2 regions of the Solidesulfovibrio sp. C21 genome follow, and region 2 is predicted to be linked to the other one. Evidence: predicted binding sites of a transcription regulator. Region 2 holds the regulator's gene; the other holds the start of a gene.

Region 1 (8,186 bases), on a different contig from region 2:
TATCGCCAAGGACATTGGCATAGCCGCGCGGCTCGACCCGGACGGCAGGGTGGGAACCGGTGAAAGCCCAATAAAGGAGGATGGCAAAATGCGAACTCAGGCACAGGCAAAAGACGAGAGAACCGGCCAAGGAAATCAAACGCCTCGCCCCCCATGGAGCTCTGTCGTTAAGCATGCCGCCGCATAGCGGGCTTTCGAGGAAATGACAAACGCCCGCCATCGGGAAACCGATGGCGGGCGTTTACGCTTGTGATCAGGCGGTTGCCGCTATTCGGTCGCGGCCTCTTCCTTTTTCTTTTTCTTGGGCACGCCCTGCAGGAAGATCGTCTCGTGCTCGGTGGTCACGGGACGATGCTCCTTGGTCATGGACAGGCAGCTTGTGGGGCAAACGTCCACGCAGATGCCGCAGTAGATGCAGGCCATGGGATCACAGGCCCAGGTCCCGGCCTTGTTGTCCACGGTGATGCACTGGGACGGGCACTTGATCATGCAGGTGCGGCAGAAGATGCACTCGTCGATGTTGTTGACGAGGGTGCCGCGGAACCCCTCGAAATGGCCCCGCACGGTAAACGGATACAGTCGCGTGGAGCTTTTGGTCAGCAGGTTGGCGACAACGTTTTTGGTCATGTTGAACATGGAACGCGCTCCTTTTTTACCGTTCGGTGCAGCTGATGCAGGGGTCGATGGACAGCACGATGACCGGCACGTCGGCCAGTTCGCACCCCGGCAGCATGGCCAGAAGCGGCGGGATGTTGGCGAACGTCGGAGTGCGGATGCGCACACGGTCCATGTATTTGGAACCATTGGCCTTGAGGTAGTACAGCAGTTCGCCGCGCGGCTGTTCCACGCGGGTGACGGCCTCGCCGTCGGGCTTGCCCTTGACCTTGACGGACACCAGTCCGCTGGGGAGGTCGAGGTTTGGCGGCGGCGCGGCCACGGTGCGACGGCGCTTGTCGCGTTTGTAGGCCTGCATCATGTCGCCGCGTTCGCCGGAGACGGGCTGCGGCGTATCGTCGTCCATAGCGCCTTCGATGTTGGTCGCGGTCTCGCCGGCGGGCATGCGGGCGATGGCCAGGCGCACGATGTCGATGGACTGGAGCGTCTCCCGGAAGCGCACGGCCGAGCGGGCGTAGGAGTCGCCGTCGTATTCGACGATGGGGTCGAAGCCGAGCTCGTCAAAGGCGGCGTAACCGGTCTGCCGGGCGTCCTGGGCCCAGCCCGAACCGCGCAGGGTCGGGCCGGCCGCGCCGAGTTGATAGGCCTGCTCCTTGGTCAGCACGCCCTTGCCCACGGTACGCTTTTTCACGGTGTAGTCGTTTAAGATGGTGCTCGTCAGCTGCTTGAGCTCCTTTTCGGAGATGGCCAGCTGCTGTTCGATCCACTGGCACTGCTCGGGGCTGAGGTCGCGGCGCGTGCCGCCGATGACATTGACCGAAACCACCACGCGGTTGCCGCAGGTGGCCTCCATGATGTCCATGATGCGCTCGCGAACGCGCCAGAACTGCATGAAAAGGCTCTCGAAGCCGAAGGCGTCGGCGAAAAGGCCAAGCCACAGCAGGTGGGAGTGCATCCGATGCAGCTCGCCCCAGATGGTGCGCAGGTATTTGGCGCGACGCGGCACCTCGATGCCCATGATCTTCTCGATTCCTTCACAATAGCACACGGCGTGCAGGCAGGAGCAGATGCCGCACACGCGCTCGACGATCTGGATCATCTGGTTGAAATCACGGATCTCGCACAGCTTTTCCAGGCCGCGGTGGACGTAGCCCAGGGTCGGCAGGGCCTCGACCACGGTCTCGTCCTCGATGGTGAGCTTCAAGTGCAGGGGTTCCGGCAAAACCGGATGCTGCGGTCCGAAAGGCAGTATGGTACGGGCCATAGGATTCCCTCTTTAGCTCTGTTTTTGAGCCACGCTGACCTTGCAAAAGGGCATGGCGCGCACTTCTTTTTCAAGGTACAGGGCTCCACCGAAATCGAGCGCGATGTCGCTGAAGCAGATGCCGAACTGGTCGCGGATCTCGTTTTCCACGAGCAAGGCGCAGAAGTAGACCGGCGAGACACTCGGAACCACGGTGCCTTTCGGGATGGACAGCCGGTAATGCTTCATTACCAGGTCCTTGTCGTAGTGATAGATGATGTCGAAGCTGTCGTCGCCGGTCTGCACGGCGGACATGGTGACGAACCGCCAGCCGTCGTCGAAGCATTCCTTGGCGACGCCCCGCACGGCGTCACAGGTAACGGGTATGGTTTCCAGCACGGTCGTATCCTCGGATACGGGGCGATCGCACGCCCCGGTTGCATCGTTCGAACAGCGCCTTACGCGGTCATGCCGAGCATGTTCTTGACCTTCTCCAACGCGGCCACGACGCCGTCGATGATGGCCTCGGGGCGGGCCGGGCAGCCCGGGACGTAGACGTCCACCGGGATGACCTTGTCCACGCCGCCGACCACGTTGTAGGCCTCGCGGAACACGCCGCCCGTACAGCCGCAGGCGCCGATGGCGATGACGGCCTTGGGTCCGGGCATCTGGTCGTAGATGTTTTGAAGCACGTGCTTGTTGCGTTGGTTGACGGTGCCGGTCACCAGCAGCACGTCGGCGTGCTTGGGGTTGCCGACGTTTATGATGCCGAAGCGTTCGATATCGTACAGGGGCGTCAGACAGGCCAGCGTTTCGATGTCGCAGCCGTTGCAGCTGCCGCAGTCGAAGTGGACCACCCACGGGGACTTGATGCGTCCTTTATTGATCATGTTGCCGAACATGGATGCGCTCTCTTTGCTGATGGGTCGTGTTTATTGGGCGTAAAGCCACAGCATGTTGATCACGGTCAGGACCACGCCCACGCCCACGGCGGACTTGAGCATCCAGCGCCAGGTCAGGCGGGCCGTGACGTTGTCCACGATGATCTCGGCCAGATAGGTCAGAGCCACCAGGATGATCATGCCGACGACGCTCGTCGACCAAAAAAGCGCGCACAGTCCGAGAATCAGGATCACTTCGTACCAGTGGGCGATTTCAATCATGGCCAGATAGGGGCCGGAGTACTCGGTGTACACGCCGCGCACCAGTTCCTGGTGGGCGTGATGGCAGGCCGAGATGTCGAAGGGCGATTTGCGCAGCTTGATGGTGAGCGCATAGCCCAGCACAATAAACATCAGCGGGATGTCATAGAGCAGGGGATGGTCGAGGGCGAACACGGCGCTGACCTTGAAGCTGCCGGTGACCATGGCGATGGCCGCGAAGACGAGGATCAGCAGCGGCTCGTAGGCCAGCATCTGGAGCAGCTCGCGCTGGCCGCCCACCTGGCTGTAGGGCGAGGGGGAGGCAAGCGCGCCCATGACCAGGAACACCGCGCCGACCGTCAGGACGAAGAAGATGAGCAGCAGATCGGAGCCCATAAAGAGCAGCATCACGGACAGGGCCGCGCCGGCCACGTAGACGTAGGCGCAGATGACCTGCCAGGTGTTGGTGACCATGGGCTCCTTGCCGAGCAGTTTGAACACGTCATAGAGCGGCTGGAGGATGGGAGGCCCGTACCGGGACTGCAGCCAGGCGGTGACGCGCCGGTCCACGCCGGAGATCAACGCGCCGGCGATGGGAGCCAGAACAAGGGCCGCAAGAGCGATGATGATTTTGATGATCACAGGGCGCCTCCGAAAAGCATGATCACGAGCACGGCCAGTGCGACCACGTTGATCCACTTGGACAGCACGGCCTCGCCGAAGAACTGGTCAAGGTAGTAGTTGCTGGCGGTGGCGGCCACGGGTAGGCCCAGGGGGCCGAGGAAGCCGGGCTTGCCGTCGATCTTGATCTGCTCGCCGCACATGTAGGGCGCCGCGACCTCGGCAGCGGTCACCTTGCGCGCCTGCTTGACGGCGAAGTAGAGGCCCAGGCCAAGAAGGATAAACAGCGGATAGATGATGAACACGCCCGTTGGCGAATCCAGGTTGCCCAGATGCACGACGTAGGCCACGTCATGGTAGTACATGGCCACCACCGGCACCACCAGGCCGGTGTAGATCAGCGGGGAGAGAAGGCTCGCCCCGAGGGCCATGGCGGCCAGGATGACAAGCGGCAGGCGCACGGAGGGAAGCTGGACCTCGGGCTTGGGCCGGCCGAAGGGCACGGACAGCATGGTGCCGGCCCAGCGGGCCCAGAAGAGCACGGTGAGCGCCGAGCCCAGAACCAGCATGATCATGATCAGGAACTGGCCCGTGGCGGACTCGATGGCCATCCACTTGGCCATGAGCATGCCGAAAGGCGGCAGCATCAGGGTCGCGATGGCCAGGATCATGATCAGCGTCGTGCGGGGCATGACGCCATAGAGCCCGCGCATATCCTCGATGTCGCGCGAACCGATCTTCTGCTCCACCGTGCCCACGCACAAAAAGAGCAGTGCCTTGGAGATGGCGTGGAAGATGATGAGCAGGATGGCGGCGGTGATGGCCGCCGGGGTGTTGATGCCGGCGCAGGCGATGATCAGCCCCAGGTTGGAGATCGTCGAATAGGCCAGGATCTTTTTGCCGTTGGATTGGCCGACGGCCAGGGCGGCCATGCCCAGGAAGACCACCGCGCCAAAGAGCGCGATGAAGTTGCTCAAGTAGGTTCCGACGTAGATCGGGGCCAGGCGCACGATGAGGTACACGCCGGCCTTGACCATGGTCGAGGAGTGCAGCAACGCCGAAACCGGGGTCGGGGCGACCATGGCGCCGGTCAGCCAGCTCTGGAACGGGGCCTGGGCGGCCTTGGTCATGCCGGCGAAGACCAGCAGGAACATGGGCACCAGGATGGCGCCGCCGGCCACGGCCAGTTCCGGCCCGCGGGCCAGGAGGTCCTGGAGCGACAGGGTGCCGGTGGTCTGCTGCAAGACGATGAGCGCGAAGAGGAAGGCCGCGCCGCCGAGCACGTTCATCCACAGGGCACGCTCGGCGTTCTTGCGGGCGATCTCGGTGTCGTCATGGCCGATGAGCATGAACGAACACAGGGTGGTGCACTCCCAGAAGAAGTACATCCACAGCAGGTTGTTGGCCAAAACCAGGCCGTTCATGGCGCCCAGGAACAGCACGATGAAGAAGAAAAACCGCGGCTGCCTGGACTTGGCCAGATGCAGGTGCTCCTCGTGCTCCTTCATATAGCCGATGCCGTAGATGGCGATCAGCGAGCCGATGATGGAGACGATGCACACCATGATCAGGCTCAGGTCGTCGGCGAAAAAGGCCGGCGTCTTCCCATGGCCGTGGACCATGAAGAAGTCGAGCCAGAAAAGCCCGACGATCTGGGCGGCGGTGAGCCAGATGATGATCTGGTTCTTGCGTTTGAGACCCACAAACAGCACCACGAAGAGTATGACGAAGTCGCCAAGAGTGACGAGGGAGTCATACAGTGGGGCCGGCGACAGGATGAATGCTCCGCCGCGCAGCATGGCCACGGAGGCGAGGATGAGCACCCCCCCCATAACCACCAGGATGACCTTGCGCACGTTTTGCTCACGCAAAACGAGCAACATGGCTGCGACCAAAAATGGCAGCAGCACCGTCGCAAACACCAACGTGTCGAGCATAGGCACCTCGGAAAAAAGTTTAGGGACCGCCATGGACTTAACGCTCAGCCCCCGCCGCGAGGCTTAAGCTATCCACAAGCATTTCGGCCGCCTGCTTTGGAAAAACTCTAGGCCCCATGAGGAAGAGCGTCAAGTTTAGGCGTCTTATAAGAAATTGCCACCCTGCGCAACAGCGTGATCTGTTTCACAAGGGTCCTTTTCCAGAAAAAAAGCCCAGGCTACACAGGCTTGGGCCTTCCCATCACAATTCCCTTGGCCCCTGCCTTGTCGGGCCTCGGGCGCGGCGGTTCACTGCATGTGCGCGTCCAGGAAGTCCAACCCCTTAAGGCGGCGACGGGGTTGCGCGCTGCAACGGACGGGGCGACCTCTTTTTTTGCCCCGCAACTCGTTTTTTTTCACTCCCGCCCCTTGCCTTTCGCCGTGATGTGGTTAGATACATTTCCGCCCGCCGCTAGCACTCGGACCAAGCGAGTGCCAGCGGCGGGTCCAACTTGCCAAACACTACTGGAGGTCATTAGGTATGAAGCTCAAACCCTTAGGCGATCGCGTGCTTGTCAAACGGCTGGAACAGGAGGAAGTCACGAAGGGTGGCATCATCATCCCCGACTCCGCCAAGGAAAAGCCCATGAAAGGCGAGGTCATCGCCGTCGGTCCGGGCAAGCTCGACGACAAGGGCTCCCACATGAAGATGCATGTCGAAAAGGGCAATCTGGTCCTTTTCAACAAGTACGCCGGCACCGAGATCAAGATCGACGACGACGAGCTCCTCGTGATGCGCGAGGACGACATCCTGGCCGTCATCGAGGCCTAAGGCCGATTGATCCCCATCTTCCGAATTTCCATTCTTAATTGAAGGAGAGCATACATGGCTGCCAAAGAGATTCTGTTCGATTCCAAAGCGCGCGAAAAGCTGAAACACGGTGTTGACAAGCTGGCCAACGCCGTAAAGGTCACCCTGGGACCCAAGGGCCGCAACGTGGTCATCGAGAAGTCCTTCGGCTCCCCGATCATCACCAAGGACGGCGTGACCGTGGCCAAGGAAGTCGAGCTTGAGGACAAGTTCGAGAACATGGGCGCCCAGATGGTCAAGGAAGTCGCTTCCAAGACCTCCGACATCGCCGGCGACGGCACCACCACCGCCACCATCCTGGCCCAGGCCATTTTCACCGAGGGCGTCAAGCTCGTGGCCGCCGGCCGCAATCCCATGGCCATCAAGCGCGGCATCGACAAGGCGGTCGCCTCCGTCGTCGCCGAGCTCGAGACCCTGGCCAAGCCCACCCGCGACCAGAAGGAAATCGCCCAGGTCGGCACGATTTCCGCCAACTCCGACGCCACCATCGGCAACATCATCGCCGAGGCCATGAACAAGGTCGGCAAGGAAGGCGTCATCACCGTCGAGGAAGCCAAGGGCATGGAAACCACCCTTGACGTCGTCGAAGGCATGCAGTTCGACCGCGGCTATCTCTCCCCCTACTTCGTCACCGATCCCGAGCGGATGGTTTGCGAGCTCGACGAGCCGCTGATCCTCATCAACGAGAAGAAGATCGCCGCCATGAAGGACCTGCTGCCCGTTCTCGAGCAGGTCGCCAAGATGTCCCGTCCCCTGCTGATCGTGGCCGAGGACATCGAGGGTGAGGCGCTGGCCACCCTGGTCGTCAACAAGCTGCGCGGCACCCTGCAGGTTTGCGCCGTCAAGGCCCCGGGCTTCGGCGACCGCCGCAAGGCCATGCTGGAAGACATCGCCATCCTGACCGGCGGCCAGCCCGTCTCCGAGGACCTCGGCGTCAAGCTGGAAAACATCACCCTGGTCGACCTCGGCAAGGCCAAGCGCGTGCTCGTCGACAAGGAAAACACCACCATCATCGACGGCTCCGGCGACGCCGACAAGATCAAGGCCCGGGTCAAGCAGATCCGCGCCCAGATCGATGAGACCACCTCCAGCTACGACAAGGAAAAGCTCCAGGAGCGCCTGGCCAAGATCGTCGGCGGCGTTGCTGTCATCAATGTCGGCGCGGCCACCGAGACCGAGATGAAAGAGAAGAAGGCCCGCGTCGAAGACGCCCTGAACGCCACCCGCGCGGCCGTCGAGGAAGGCATCGTGCCTGGCGGCGGCGTTGCGCTCGTGCGCTGCGTGAAAAACCTGCCCGACCTCAAGCCGGCCGACGACGACGAGCGTGCCGGCATCGATATCGTGCTGCGGGCCATCGAGGAGCCGCTGCGCCAGATCGCCGGAAATGCCGGCTTCGAGGGCTCCATCGTCGTGGCCAAGGTGCGTGACGGCAAGGAAGGCTTCGGCTTCAACGCCGCTACCGGCGAGTACGAGGACCTGATCAAGGCCGGCGTCATCGACCCCAAAAAGGTCACCCGCATCGCCCTGCAGAACTCCTCCTCCGTGGCCGGCCTGCTCCTGACCACCGAAGCGGCCATCTGCGAAAAGCCCGAGCCCAAGAAAGATATGCCCCCGATGCCCGGCGGCGGCATGGGCGGCATGGGCGGCATGTACTAGACCGACCGCTTCCACTTCGTTACCGCCAAGGGGGCCGGACATCCGTCCGGCTCCCTTTTTTTCGCCCCGGCAAGGCCGGTGCCCGCGTTGACCGGCCGCCCCGGCCGCGCTATCTGATGGCA
Region 2 (8,186 bases):
GTGCATCGGCCCGCCCACCACGCCGACTTCCGGCGGCAGGTTGCGCAGGGTGTTGACCCAATCGGGCTGGGTGGCGTCGATGACGATGACGTCCAGGGGCGTGCCGGCCGCGGCCAGCTCGTCCTGGGCCGCCTTGATGCCCTTTTGCACCTTGCCGCCGAGTTCGCGGAACGGGCCGCCAAGCGGCAGCAGCACGGCCACGGTGTTTTGGCTCACAGGTGTCGGCGGCGGGGCCGGCGTCACGACCGTCGGCGTCGGCGCAGGCGCTTGCGGCGTCGGCGGCGGTGTCTTGGATCCGGAGAAAAGACCGCCGCAGCCCGAAAGGGTGGTCAGGACGAGACACAATACCAACCCCGCGGCAAGGCGGGGGGAGAGGCGAATAAGTGGGGTCTTGGCGTGCATGGGCGAACCGGGGGTTTGGCGGCCGTGCCGCCGTGGCCAGAGCATGAAAAAAGCCCGACCCGTCATGGGGACGGGTCAGGCTTTCAACTACGCGTGATCGGACGCGAAAGCAAGTGCGCGCCCGGCGCGGCTATTTCACTTCGGTGTAATCGGCGTCGACCACGTCCTCGTCGGGACCGGTCTTGCCGGCCTGGGCTCCGCCAGCGGGGCCGGCCTCGGGACCGCCGGGCTGGGCGCCGCCGGCCTGGGCCTTCTGCTGGTAGAGGGTCTCGGCCAGCTTGTGCGAGGCCTGGGACAGGTCCTCGGTGGCGCGCTTGATGGCGTCGCCGTCCTCACCCTTCAAGGTTTCCTTGACGTGGTTGAGCTTGGCCTCGATCTCGCCGCGGGTGGTGGCGTCGACCTTCTCGCCGAGCTCGGCCAGGGATTTCTCGGTGGTGTAGACCAGCGTGTCGGCCTGGTTGCGCACCTCGATGAGTTCCTGCTTCTTCTTGTCGTCCTCGGCATGGGACTCGGCATCCTTGATGAGATTCTGGATGTCGGATTCGGACAGGCCCGAGGAAGCGGTGATGCGGATGGACTGCTCCTTGCCGGTGCCGGTGTCCTTGGCCGAGACGTTGACGATGCCGTTGGCGTCGATGTCGAAGGTGACTTCGATCTGCGGGATGCCGCGGGCCGCCGGCGGCAGGCCGGCCAACTCGAAGCGCCCGAGCGTCATGTTGTCGTTCGCCATCGGCCGCTCGCCCTGGAGCACGTGGATGGACACGGACGGCTGGTTGTCGGCGGCCGTGGTGAACACCTGGCTCTTGCGGGTCGGGATGGTGGTGTTGCGGTCGATCAGCTTGGTGAACACGCCGCCCAAGGTCTCGATGCCAAGCGACAGCGGGGTCACGTCGAGCAGCAGCACGTCCTTGACGTCACCGGCCAGGATGCCGCCCTGGATGGCCGCGCCCATGGCCACGACCTCGTCCGGGTTGACCGAACGGTTGGGCTCCTTGCCGAAGAACTCCTGCACGCTCTTCTGGACCAGCGGCATACGGGTCATGCCGCCGACGAGCACGACCTCGTCGATCTCGGAGGCCTTGAGGCCGGCGTCGGCCAGGGCCTTGCGGCAGGGCTCCACGGTGCGCTGGACCAGATCATGGACCAGGGACTCTAGCTTGCTGCGGGTGAGCTTGACCAGCATGTGCTTGGGACCGGAGGCGTCGGCCGTGACGAACGGCAGGTTGACCTCGGTCTCCATGGCCGTGGAAAGTTCCTTCTTGGCCTTTTCGCCGGCTTCCTTGAGGCGCTGCAGGGCCATACGGTCCTTGGCCAGATCGATGCCGTTTTCCTTCTTGAACTCCTCGACCAGGAAGTTGATGACGCGCTGGTCGAAGTCCTCGCCGCCCAGGAACGTGTCGCCGTTGGTGGCGCGCACTTCGACGACGTTGTCGCCGACTTCCAGGATGGAAATATCGAAGGTGCCGCCGCCAAGGTCGAACACGGCGATCTTCTCGTTGGACTTCTTGTCGAAGCCGTAGGCCAGGGAGGCGGCCGTGGGCTCGTTGATGATGCGCTTGACCTCGAGGCCGGCGATGCGACCCGCGTCCTTGGTGGCCTGCCTCTGGGCGTCGTTGAAGTAGGCCGGCACGGTGATGACGGCTTCGGACACGGTTTCGCCCAGGTAGGCTTCGGCGTCTTTTTTGAGCTTGCCGAGGATGATGGCCGAGATCTCGGCCGGGCTGTACTTCTTGCCCTCGACCTCGATATAGGCGTCGCCGCCGGTGCCCTCGACGATCTTATAGGGGCAGTGCTCCAGCCAGCGGGTGACTTCCGGGCCGTTGAACTTGCGGCCCATCAGGCGCTTGATGGCGAAAATGGTGCGCTCGGGGTTGGTGACGGCCTGGCGTTTGGCGATCTCGCCCACCAGCCGTTCCTTGGTAAAGGCCACGATGGACGGGGTGGTGCGGCCGCCCTCGGGGTTGGTGACGCACTTCGGGTCCTTACCCTCCATGACGTAGACGCAGGAGTTGGTGGTCCCGAGGTCGATCCCGATTATCTTACCCATGATAGCCTTTCCTCCTTGGTGGTTCCGGTATGGTCTTGCGCCCTGTGGACGCATAATTTCCTGGTGACAGGCTGCTATATAAGGCCCGTTTCATTCGAGTAAAGGGGCTTTGGCGAAAAAAGGCGTCCTAGCCGGCGCCTTGGGCCTTGTTGACCATGACCTTGGCCGGACGCAGCAGTCGGCCGCGCAGGTTGTAGCCTTTCTGGACCACCTGGGCCACCGTATCGTCGGGCAGGTCGGGGCGGGCGGCCATGCCCAGGGCCTCGTGGGTTTCGGGGTTGAACGCCTCGCCCTCGACACCGAATTCGGCCACGCCGTGGCGGGCCAGGATGTCGATAAAGGCCTTTCTGGTCATGTCCACGCCGACCACGAAGTTCTTGCAGGCTTCGTTGCCCCGGCCGTGGGCCAGGGCCAGGTCGAGGTGGTCGAGGACGGGCAGGAGTTCCGACACCAGGGATTCGGTGGCGTATTTCTGGAACTCTTCCTTTTCTTTCAGAAGGCGTTTTTTCAGATTCTCGGCTTCGGCCAGGCTGCGCAGGCGGTGGTCGGTTTCGGCGGCCAGTTCGGCGCGCAGTTTTTCGATCTCTTCCTCCGGGGAGCCGGCGGTTGCGGCCCCATCTTCCGGAGTGGGGACTTCTTCGGGATTTCTCTGCTCAGGGGACATGCTTCCTCCAGGACGTGAGCCACCTGGGCGCGAAAAAAGGCCGGCTCAAACCGGTCGCGCCGCAAGCGGAGGCTTTTTCGGTTAAAAACGCCGGTCCAGCAGCCGGCTTAAGGTGTCGGCGGTGAAATTCACCACAGGCACCAGCTTGGCGTAATTCATGCGCAGGGGGCCGATAAGGCCGATGGCCCCGAGCGGATGGGAGCCCGCGCCGTAGGGCGCGGTGATGACGCCGACGTCGACCAGGGCGACCCGGTCCAGTTCGCCGCCAATGGTTATTACCGTTCTAAGCTCGTTTGCGGTTTTGTCCAGCAGTTCAAGCAGGATCGTGCGCTCTTCGAGCACGCGCATGAGTTCGCGCAGGTGTTCGGCGTCGGTGAATCCCGGCTGGCCCAGGATATTGGGCGTGCCGTCCACGATGACTTCGCTTGCCGCCTCGCGCTCCCCGTCGAAGGCGGAGCTGGCCAGGGTCAGCGCTTCCCGGCACAGGGCGTTGACGGTCCGCTTGGCTTCCTCGAGTTCGCGCACGAGTCTGGCCCGGACCTCGCTTACGGTCATGTCCCCGAACAGGTCGTTTAAATAATTGGCGTAGCTGACTAGGTTGTCGGCCGTGACCTCGGGGGCGGTCTCGATGACCCGGGTGCGCACGAGGCCGCCCTGGAGCACGAGCAGGACCATGACCAGCCCGGGGTTTAAAAGGGAAAAGTCGATGCGCTTGAAGCGCGCGTCGGCCTGCTTGGGCGCGATGACCATGGCCACCTGGAGCGACAGTCCGGCCAGCACGCGCGAGGCCCGGCGCAACAGGTCGCCCACCTCGAGCCCGGCCGTGGCCAGGTCGTCGGCGATGCGGTGGCGCTCCCGGGCGGCCAGCGGCGAGGGGCGCATGACTGTGTCGAGGTAGAAGCGGAAGGCCTTGGATGTGGGCACCCGGCCGGCCGAGGTGTGGGGCTGGTCCAGGTAGCCGGCCTCGGTCAGGTCGGCCATGATGTTGCGGATGGAGGCCGGGGACAGGCCGAGGGGGCTGATTTTGGACACGGCCCGGGAACCGACCGGCGAGGCCGTGGCGATATAGACCTCGATGATGGTGGTCAGTACTTCCCGTTCGCGATCCAAAAGCGTCATGATGGAGCATCCCCGGTTTGGCACTCGAATCAGTAGAGTGCTAAACGAGTAACAATCCGATCACGGCGTGTCAAGGGAAGACGCGCGAATGAAGATGTATCTTCCCAAAATAACAGGGTGTTTCAAAACGGTGCAATCCTGGCCAGTAGCCTGAATCCCAAGGCCGGGCGGCTTACTGGGTGGCAAGCTCCTGGGCGTCGTTGCTGGTGCGGTCCATGGCTTCCAGGGCGAAACGCACGGCCGCATCGGGGTCCTTGTCGACGATGGCGGTCAAAAGGCCCGTGTGGATGCGGTTTTGGTACTGGTTGACGCCCCGGTCGGCAATAAGCGTGTCGAGAAAGTCCTGAAAGACCATGCAGAAGCTGCGGTAGAGGTCGGCCAAAAGGCCATTGCCGCTGGCCGCGGCCACGGCGGTGTGGAAGGCGATGTCGGCGGTCACGTAGCCGTGGGCGTCGCCGGCGATCAGGGCGGTCTGCTTTTTATCCAGGCATTCGCGCATGGTCTCGATATCGGCGGCGCTGCGATTGGCGGCGGCCAGCCGGACCGTCTCCACCTCGAGGATGCGGCGCACCTCGCTTATCTCTTCGGTCTTGGCCCGGCGCAGGCGGTATTCAAGGGGTTCGTGGCCCGAGTGGCGTTCCAGGACATAGGTGCCGTCGCCCTGGCGCACTTCCAAAAGCCCGGCGCTGACCAGCACGCGCACGGCCTCGCGCACGGTGGAGCGGCCGACGCCGAGTTGGGCCATGAGCGTGGGCTCGGTGGGAATCTTCGCCCCCGGCGGGAACACGCCCAGGGAAATCTTCTCCTGGATCTGCTGGATGACGAGATCGCCAAGTTTGCGGCTGCGCACGGGGGTAAGACGGGAAGACATCGTCTGATGATCTCCTCGGATTGCGTAGGGTCTTTTCGTGACCGTTGTCAACAGGCCGGCGGCTGTGCGCCCGAAGCATCGAGCCCCGGCGCGGCGGACGGAACCGGGGAGATGCTGCGGGTCTGGTCGTGCGGCGGGCTGGCCGTGCAGCTTTTCGGCAAGCTCGCCCCCTTTGGCCGCAAATACGGCAGCAAGGCCCTGCGTCTGGCTGGTTACGGCAAGTATCTGGCCCTCGCCGCCTGCCTCTACATCTATTATATCATGAGCCAGCCCCGGGCCGACGTGCCGATCCGGGTGGGGGCCTTTTTCGAGTCCGCCATCCTGACTTTCGATCACGCCGGCCTGCTGTGGCTGGTGCGTTCTTTATCGTCCTGGGCTTTTTGGCTCTGGGACTCGTTCTGGCCGGGGCTTGGTGCCGGTTCGCCTGTCCCATGGGCGGCGCGCTGGAGGCGGTCAAGGGCGTGGCTCTCTGGAAGGTCTTCAAGACCAGCGCCTGCACCGGCTGCGGCAGGTGCAACCGGCTATGCGAACTGGCCACCCGACCCGAGGAAGCCAACTGTACCAACTGCGGCGACTGCCTGGGCGTGTGCCCCGTCGACGCCATCGGCTTCGGCCGCAAGCCGAAGGATGTGGAGGGGAAGAAAAGTGCGAGAGGGGAAACCCTTTAAAAAGGGTTCTCCCCTCTCGCGCTCTCCCCTTCCTAAAGTTTATTATAAGGGGATCGTGCGGTAATCTGCTGTAATGTGGAAGGCTTTGAAGAGAGCCCGGAGGAATTTGGTCGAAAGGCCGGGTTTCCCCGGGCCGTTTTTTTGTGCCAGGGCCTGCTCAGGCCGTGGGGGACACGGTCAGCGTCAGGCCGCCCACCTTGGCCGTGGCCGTGATGAACGTGGTCACGTCGGTTGCCGGGATGCCAGCCTTGGCCGCGTCGTAGCGGGCGGCGTCGTCGGCGAAAAGCGCGATGGAGTGGGTGGTGAGAAACGAGGCCGGATCGGTCAGCAACGTCGACAGGTCGAGGCCCGAGGACGTGCTGGTCTCGCCCGTCGCCACGGTGATGGTGAGCCCGGCCGTCTGGGTGCCGAGGGAATTGGTGAAATCCGAGGCGTCGGCGAAGGCCGTGATCCGGGCGTCCGTGCCCCAGGTCGCGTCGCCGCCGGAAAGGCCCAGGGAGCCGAACACCACGGCCGAGTAGTCGGTCGCGGCGGTGTCGGGATGCTCGGCCATGTAGGCCTGGGCGGCCGCGCCGCCGAGGCTGTGTCCGGTGACGTAGACCTGGCTTATGCCCAGGGTCGAGACCGCGGCGTCGAAGGCCTCCACCCCCTGATCGAGCAGGTGGTAGTAGCCCTCGGTATCGAGCCAATAGGAGGCGTCGGTGCTGCTTACGTACGCACTGAGGCCGTCAAGGGAGTAGTTGATGTCGTCGGTGCCGCGAAAGGCGATGATCGCCGCCGGTTCGTCGTTTATGACCGTGGTCCAGGCGTCGAAGGCGGCATTGGCGGCCACGTAGGTCCCCGTGCCGCTGCCGGTCAGGTCGAGCTGGGTCAGCCCGTCGGTTGTAAGCGCCTTGATGAGGCTCCCGTCGTCGCGGTAGGCGGCGTCGGACACCACGGCCATCACTTCCTCCAGGTTGGCGGCGGTGATGGGGGTGGTCGTAAAAGCGGCGTCGGTCAGGCTGTTCATGTCCGGTCCCTATCGCAACGAGGCGTCATCGTCTCCCCCTACGCGGGTGGAGACTGCGCGTCAAATGACGTTTACGCCACCCGCACCATGGAGCGGCGCATGACCTCGGCCGGCAGGATCTCCTTGACCTTGCCTTCGGCGTAGTGGACCACGTCGCCGCCGAAAAAGACCACATCGGCCGGGTCGTGGGTGACCATGACCAGCGGGATGTCCAGGCGGTTTAAAATGCCGGCCAGCTCCACCCGCAGCCGCTGGCGCAGCGGCACGTCCAGGGCGGAGAAGGGCTCGTCGAGGAGCAGGGCCTTGGGGTCGCCGACAAGGGCCCTGGCCAAGGCCACACGCTGCCGTTGCCCGCCGGAAATGCGGGACGGCCTGACCTCGGCCAGGGGGATGATGCCGAAAAGGTCCATGATCTGCGTCACACGCTCGGTGTTTTCCTGGCTCATTCGCCCGAAAAGCCGTTTCAGGCCGAATCCCACATTTTGGCGCACGGTGAGGTGGGGAAACAGGGCATAATCCTGGAAGAGGTAGCCGATGTTGCGCGAGCGCGGCGGCACGAACTCGCGGGCGGCCGTGTCCACAAGGACGCGGCCGTCCACGGTGATGGTGCCGGCGTCGGGCCGCATGAGCCCGGCAATGGCGCGCAACGTCAGCGTTTTCCCCGAACCGGAGGGGCCAAACAGCACCACCCGGTTGCCCGTGGTGGCGAATTCGGACTGCAGGTGGAAGTCCCGCTGGGCCGATTTGTAGGACTTGGTGATGTTGACGGTGATGCGCATGGACCGGCCTTGCGTTACGGTTTCTTGAAGCCGAACTTGCTCAGGATTTCCTGGCCCTTGGGGCTGGTGACGAATTTGACGAAAGCCTCGGCGTCCTTTTTGTGGGTGGAAGCGGCCGTCACGGCGATAGGGTAGCTCACCGGCTTTTCCAGCGGGATCTCGGCCATGATCGCGACCTTGTCCCCGCCCTGCTTGGCGTCGGTGCCGTACACGAAGCCGCAGTCGACCTCGCCCCGGGTGAGGTAGTTGAGCACCTGGCGCACGGACTCGGCCATGATGAACTTGGGCTTGAGGGTATCCCACACGCCGGCCTTGGTCAGCGCCGTCTTGGTGTAGGTGCCGGCGGGCACGGTTTCGGGGTTGCCCACGGCGATGGTCTTGACGCCGGCGCCCTGGAGGGAGGCGAGGTCCTTCACCTTGGCCGGATTGGCGGCGGGCACGGCCAAGACCAGGGAGTTTTGGGCGAAGTTGACGCGGGTGGCGGTGTCGATGAGCTTTTTATCCACGGCCTTGTCCATGGTCTTCTGGTTGGCCGAGGCGAACACGTCGACGGGCGCGCCTTGTTCCATCTGGGACAGCAGCGGTCCGGAAGCGGCATAGTTCATGCTGAGGGTGGAGCCGGGATGT

What was found. The regulator HrcA, encoded in region 2, represses chaperone genes, less so after heat shock. The targets are predictions, from matches to a motif close to TGTTAGCACTCNNNNNNNNNGAGTGCTAACA.
Region 1: a site for HrcA is predicted at 6,008-6,038, ahead of groES (co-chaperone GroES). Genes of this name have one in related genera too.

The regions. Positions count from the first base shown of each region.
Region 1 covers NZ_JBLODY010000077.1:5,917-14,102, forward strand. Annotated here, with positions in the region: gene ACMZ6R_RS17135 (GDSL-type esterase/lipase family protein) at 1-130, opposite strand, end outside; gene ACMZ6R_RS17140 (4Fe-4S dicluster domain-containing protein) at 268-636, opposite strand; gene ACMZ6R_RS17145 (nickel-dependent hydrogenase large subunit) at 653-1,879, opposite strand; gene ACMZ6R_RS17150 (NADH-quinone oxidoreductase subunit C) at 1,892-2,257, opposite strand; gene ACMZ6R_RS17155 (NADH-quinone oxidoreductase subunit B family protein) at 2,317-2,760, opposite strand; gene ACMZ6R_RS17160 (respiratory chain complex I subunit 1 family protein) at 2,791-3,642, opposite strand; gene ACMZ6R_RS17165 (NADH-quinone oxidoreductase subunit L) at 3,639-5,558, opposite strand; gene groES (co-chaperone GroES) at 6,079-6,369, shown strand; gene groL (chaperonin GroEL) at 6,424-8,064, shown strand.
Region 2 covers NZ_JBLODY010000018.1:9,816-18,001, forward strand. Annotated here, with positions in the region: gene ACMZ6R_RS07740 (penicillin-binding protein activator) at 1-402, opposite strand, end outside; gene dnaK (molecular chaperone DnaK) at 533-2,449, opposite strand; gene ACMZ6R_RS07750 (nucleotide exchange factor GrpE) at 2,577-3,113, opposite strand; gene hrcA (heat-inducible transcriptional repressor HrcA) at 3,195-4,232, opposite strand; gene ACMZ6R_RS07760 (FadR/GntR family transcriptional regulator) at 4,405-5,103, opposite strand; gene ACMZ6R_RS07765 (4Fe-4S binding protein) at 5,451-5,771, shown strand; gene ACMZ6R_RS07770 (alpha/beta hydrolase) at 5,929-6,780, opposite strand; gene ACMZ6R_RS07775 (ABC transporter ATP-binding protein) at 6,852-7,559, opposite strand; gene modA (molybdate ABC transporter substrate-binding protein) at 7,574-8,186, opposite strand, start outside.